2 regions of the Enterobacter mori genome follow, and region 1 is predicted to be linked to the other one. Evidence: predicted binding sites of a transcription regulator. Region 1 holds the regulator's gene; the other holds the start of a gene.
What was found. The regulator PhoB, encoded in region 1, activates phosphate uptake and scavenging genes when phosphate is short. The targets are predictions, from matches to a motif close to CTGTCATAAAACTGNCNNAT.
Positions count from the first base shown of each region.

Region 2: pstS (phosphate ABC transporter substrate-binding protein PstS) is a predicted target of PhoB. The motif match lies at 1,187-1,206, and genes of this name have one in related genera.

Region 1 covers NZ_CP104285.1:976,278-979,428, forward strand. The annotation lists gene sbcD (exonuclease subunit SbcD) at 1-871, opposite strand, end outside; gene phoB (phosphate response regulator transcription factor PhoB) at 1,059-1,748, shown strand; gene phoR (phosphate regulon sensor histidine kinase PhoR) at 1,770-3,065, shown strand.
Region 2 covers NZ_CP104285.1:4,758,984-4,762,134, forward strand. The annotation lists gene stgD (fimbrial protein StgD) at 1-1,038, shown strand, start outside; gene pstS (phosphate ABC transporter substrate-binding protein PstS) at 1,295-2,335, shown strand; gene pstC (phosphate ABC transporter permease PstC) at 2,462-3,151, shown strand, end outside.

The sequences.
Region 1 (3,151 bases):
CAGCAATGGCCGCCAGATCGCCTTTTAGCACGGCCAGTGGTTGGGTAACGGGCACGTCCAGCGTCTCGACAGCGCTGAGTTTACCGTCGGTAAAACTGACCAGATGCACGGATTTGGCTTTGCCTGTTTCATCGAAGCTGAGTGAAATGGGTGAGCCGCAATAGCGGATATGCTCGCAGCCGCCGACGATCTGCGCGCGGTGAATGTGTCCGAGCGCAATGTAGTCGGCTGGCGGGAAGTTCTGCGCCGGGAAGGCATCCAGCGTGCCGATATAGATGTCACGTACGGCGTCACTTTTACTGGCCCCAACGGTAGTGAGATGCCCGGTCGCAATCACCGGGATTGCCGCTTCGCCGCGCAGGGCGCAGGCATCGGTATGCTGCTGGTGATAATAATCAGTGATAGCCTGTAATAAATGCTGTTGCTTTTCGCCGCCGGAAAGTCCCGCCTGGCTTTGTACGATATCGCGCGGACGCAAAAACGGAATGGGACACAGCACCGCTCCCGGCGTGCCGTCACGTTTTTTCAGGATCTGCGGGGCATGTCCGGCGCTGGCCACCACGGTGGTATTGAGAAACGCCAGAATATCGCGGGATTCATTCAGCGTGGCCACAGAATCGTGATTTCCGGCGACAATCACCAGATGACAGCCGGTCTGCTGCAGATTCACCACGAAACGGTTATAGAGCTCACGCGCATAGCTGGGAGGTGAACCGGTATCGAAGATATCACCCGCCACAATAATCGCGTCCACCTCGTGCGTCTGGGCCGTCTCCAGCAGCCAGTTCAGGAAGGCTTCATGTTCAGCCGCACGGCTTTTGCTGTAAAAATTTTGACCCAGATGCCAGTCCGAGGTGTGAAGTATGCGCATAGCTGTTCCGTGGCAAAATTGAGAAAGCAGGATTATAAACTGTCAGGGAGTGGAAAATAACCGCTGTAATAAAACAACAGTTTGCCATTTATAGTGGTAAGGTTTTTCATAAATCTGTCATAAATCTGACGCATAATGACGCCGCATTACAAACTTGTAACTTAAATAAGATAAGACAGGGCAAAGTATGGCGAGACGTATTCTGGTCGTAGAAGATGAAGCTCCAATTCGTGAAATGGTGTGCTTCGTGCTCGAACAAAATGGCTTCCAGCCGGTTGAAGCGGAAGATTATGACAGCGCGGTGAACCAGCTGAATGAACCCTGGCCCGATCTGATTCTGCTTGACTGGATGTTGCCTGGCGGCTCTGGACTGCAGTTTATCAAACATCTAAAACGTGAAGCGATGACCCGCGATATTCCGGTGGTCATGCTCACAGCGCGCGGTGAAGAAGAGGATCGCGTGCGCGGTCTGGAAACCGGCGCGGACGATTACATCACCAAGCCGTTCTCCCCCAAAGAACTGGTTGCTCGCATCAAAGCCGTTATGCGCCGCATTTCGCCGATGGCGGTAGAAGAGGTGATTGAGATGCAGGGCCTGAGCCTTGACCCCACCTCACACCGCGTGATGACGGGCGAAAATCCCCTCGACATGGGGCCTACCGAATTTAAACTCCTGCACTTCTTCATGACCCACCCGGAACGCGTATACAGCCGCGAGCAGTTGCTGAATAACGTCTGGGGAACTAACGTGTATGTGGAAGACCGGACGGTTGATGTGCATATTCGCCGCCTGCGTAAAGCACTGGAGCTGAGCGGTCACGATCGCATGGTGCAGACGGTCCGCGGTACGGGTTATCGTTTTTCGACCCGTTTCTGAACAGTGACAGGAGTGTGACGCGTGCTGGAACGTCTGTCATGGAAAAGGCTCGTCTTTGAACTGATCTTATGCTGTATTCCGGCCTTTATTCTGGGGGCCATCTTTGGGCATCTGCCTTGGTTTTTGCTGGCGGCAGTGACCGGGTTATTAGTCTGGCATTTCTGGAACTTACTGCGCCTCTCCTGGTGGCTGTGGGTGGACAGAAGCATGACCCCTCCGCCGGGAAGCGGGAGCTGGGAACCGCTGCTGTATGGCCTGCACCAGATGCAGATGCGTAATAAAAAACGTCGTCGCGAGCTGGGAAGCTTAATCAAACGCTTTCGCAGCGGCGCGGAGTCGCTGCCGGATGCCGTCATTCTGACCACTGAAGAAGGCACGATTTTCTGGTGTAACGGCCTGGCGCAACAGCTGCTGGGCCTGCGCTGGCCGGACGATAATGGGCAAAATATTCTTAACCTGCTGCGTTATCCGGAGTTCACGCTGTATCTGAAAAAACGTGATTTTACGGGGCCGCACAATCTGAGGCTCAACAACGGGCGCCATCTGGAAATCCGCGTGATGCCTTACAGCGATCGACAGTGGCTGATGGTGGCGCGGGATGTCACCCAGATGCACCAGCTGGAAGGGGCGAGACGCAACTTCTTCGCAAACGTGAGCCACGAATTACGCACCCCGTTGACCGTGCTTCAGGGCTACCTGGAGATGATGCAGGAGCAAACGCTCGAAGGTGCGCCGCGTGAAAAAGCGCTGCACACCATGCGCGAGCAAACGCACCGTATGGAAGGTCTGGTCAAGCAGCTGCTGACGCTCTCGAAGATTGAAGCCGCACCTTCACTGGCACTGAATGACACCATCGACGTGCCGATGATGCTGCGGGTGGTGGAGCGGGAAGCGCAAACGTTAAGCCATAAAAAACATCAAATTAGCTTTGAGGTCGACAGCGCCCTGAAGGTGCTCGGCAGTGAAGATGAGCTGCGCAGCGCCATCTCCAACCTGGTGTATAACGCGGTGAATCATACGCCGGAGGGGACCCATATCGTGGTGCGCTGGCAGCGTGTGACCGCGGGCGCTGAGTTTAGCGTTGAGGACAACGGGCCGGGGATTGCCCCTGAGCACATACCGCGTCTGACCGAGCGATTCTACCGTGTGGATAAAGCGCGCTCGCGGCAGACCGGGGGAAGCGGTCTGGGGCTGGCGATTGTGAAACACGCGGTGAATCATCATGAAAGCCGTCTTGATATTCAGAGTACGCTGGGTAAAGGAACCCGCTTCAGCTTTGTTATTCCGGAACGATTAATTGCCAAAAAGATCGCCTGACGGCAGGCGTGTCATTTTACCTTTCCACGGGTCAGCATTTGCTGGCCCGTTTGCTTTGCAGTCAAGCGAAACGCGTGTGAATATTA
Region 2 (3,151 bases), 1.0 Mb from region 1:
CTTTTGTTCAGTACGTGGAGCAAGGCTGCGCTTGCGGGGGATGGGATCTGCCATGCAGTGGGTGGAACCTATCTCTACAATCTGAATGTGAATAATCAGCAAATACCCGCTGATAAAAATAAAGCGGGTATGGAGATAAGAGATCTAAAAACACTTTCGTCACCGAGCACTTATAAAGTTCAGTGTAATTGCCTTGGTCGCTATACCACCACATTTCGGAGTATCTACTATACGGCTACCTCGCCTTTGAACATGGATACGACAAGAGACGGCTACACTTACAATACATTGAATGAAAATCTGAGTATTGCCACTTCGATCCATGTACTGGGCCGTGAATTCATCCCCGTTCCCTTTTCTGCGGAACCAAATCGCGTGACCTCAGGTATGTACTGCTATGCGGATGGAGAAGAAGGCAGCCAGGCGATACTGGATACGGGATCGGAGATCAAGCTGTCGTTTCTGGTTAACAAACCTTTTATCGGCAAAGTGACGGTACCGGGCACCGTCGTCGCGGATCTGTACGGCGGAATAGACGAGCAATCCTCTTTAGCGAGTACCGACAAGCTGGCCGAAATTCGTATTTCAGGTGATATCGTCGCGCCGCAAAACTGTGAGATTGCGGCGGGGCAGTCGCTGGAGATCGATTTTGGTAAGATCCCTGCCACGGCGTTTTCTGCGGTGCAGGGCACGCCCGTTTCCAGCCACAAGGTGACCAAAACCATCCTCGTCCAGTGCACCGGAATAAGGGATGAAAATATCGTCTACTCCTCCCTTCATGCCGACCCGGTTGACTCCAGCGCCACAATGATGAAAGTGAACGGTAACGATGATGTCGGGATTGTCATTTATGACAAGGCCGACCGCGCGGTGAATGTGAACGGCGGCAGCATGAGTATGGACAGGGGGGCGAACAATCAGGGGGCAGAAACCAACTCGCTGACGTTTTCCGCGGCGCCAGCCAGTGCGACAGGCGCTCAGCCCAGGCCGGGGACCTTTGACGCCTACGCCACTATCACGCTGGAGATCGCCAACTGAATAAACACAGGGGCGAAATATTTCCGCCCCTGTTACATATTACAGTCATTGTCATTTTTTACATTCTGAACCACACTTCCTTTCATAACGCTGCATTGCGAAAAATAAAATCATGTTTTTATTCATGAGGTTAAAGTGCATGCGTGCATTGTCATAAAACTGTCATAATTCGTACATTTATCTGTCACCTGTTTGTCCTATTTTGCTCATCGTAGCCACTTAAACAATGATTTACGAAATCCTTGCAGGAGACATTATGAAAGTTATGCGTACCACTGTCGCAACTGTTGTCGCCGCGACCTTATCCATGAGCGCTTTCTCTGTATTTGCAGCAGCAAGCCTGACAGGTGCCGGTGCAACCTTCCCTGCGCCGGTGTATGCCAAATGGGCGGATACCTACCAGAAAGAAACCGGCAACAAGGTTAACTATCAGGGTATCGGCTCCTCCGGTGGCGTAAAACAAATTACCGCGAATACCGTTGATTTCGGCGCGTCAGATGCCCCACTGTCTGATGAAAAACTGAATCAGGAAGGCCTGTTCCAGTTCCCGACCGTGATCGGCGGCGTTGTGCTGGCTGTTAACATCCCTGGCCTGAAATCAGGCGAGCTGGTGCTGGACGGCAAAACCCTGGGTGACATCTACCTGGGCAAAATCAAGAAATGGGATGACGAAGCCATCACCAAACTGAACCCGGGCGTTAAGCTGCCTTCGCAGAACATCGCTGTGGTTCGTCGTGCTGACGGTTCCGGTACTTCCTTCGTGTTCACCAGCTATCTGGCGAAAGTGAACGAAGAGTGGAAATCTAAAGTCGGCTCCGGCTCTACCGTTAACTGGCCAACCGGTCTGGGCGGTAAAGGTAACGACGGTATCGCCGCGTTCGTACAGCGTCTGCCTGGCTCCATCGGTTACGTAGAATACGCCTACGCTAAGCAGAACAACCTGGCTTACACCAAACTGGTTTCAGCTGACGGTAAACCGGTTAGCCCGACCGAAGAGAACTTTGCTAACGCCGCAAAAGGCGCTGACTGGAGCAAATCCTTCGCGCAAGACCTGACCAACCAGAAAGGGGACGACGCGTGGCCAATCACCTCTACGACGTTCATTCTGGTCCACAAAGATCAGAAGAAACCAGAGCAGGGTGCGGAAGTGCTGAAGTTCTTCGACTGGGCATACAAAAACGGCGGCAAGCAGGCTAACGACCTGGATTACGCCAGCCTGCCGGACAGCGTGGTTGAGCAGATTCGTGCTGCATGGAAAACCAACGTGAAAGACAGCAGCGGTAAAGCATTGTATTAATTTAGCATTCTGACGAAAATGGCGGGTGGCGCTTACGCTTACCCGCCCTACGGTTCCGACTGTAGGCCGGGTAAGCGTAAGCGCCACCCGGCGATTTCGTAAACGCGTTTAACAGAAGAGTAATTTATGGCTGCAACCAAGCCTGCATTTAACCCTCCGGGTAAAAAAGGTGACATGATTTTCAGCGCGCTGGTCAGACTGGCTGCGCTGATTGTGCTATTGCTGCTGGGCGGCATTATCGTGTCTCTGATTTTCTCCTCCTGGCCGAGCATCCAGAAATTTGGGTTCTCCTTCCTGTGGACTAAAGAGTGGGACGCGCCGAACGACATCTACGGCGCCCTGGTGCCGATTTATGGCACGCTGGTGACCTCGTTCATCGCCCTGCTGATTGCGGTTCCGGTGAGCTTTGGTATTGCCCTGTTCCTGACGGAGCTGGCGCCTGGCTGGCTGCGACGCCCGCTCGGTATCGCTATCGAACTGCTGGCGGCCATTCCAAGTATCGTTTACGGCATGTGGGGCCTGTTTATCTTTGCGCCGCTGTTCGCGACCTACTTCCAGGAGCCAGTCGGCAACGTTCTCTCCACCATCCCGTTTGTTGGCGCCTTGTTCTCTGGCCCTGCATTCGGTATCGGTATTCTGGCTGCGGGTGTGATCCTCGCCATCATGATTATTCCGTACATTGCGGCGGTGATGCGCGATGTCTTCGAGCAAACCCCGGTGATGATGAAAGAGTCGGCCTACGGCATCGGCTGCACCACCTGGGAAGTTATCTGGCGCATTGTTCTTCCGTTCACCAAAAATGGGGTGATCGGGGGC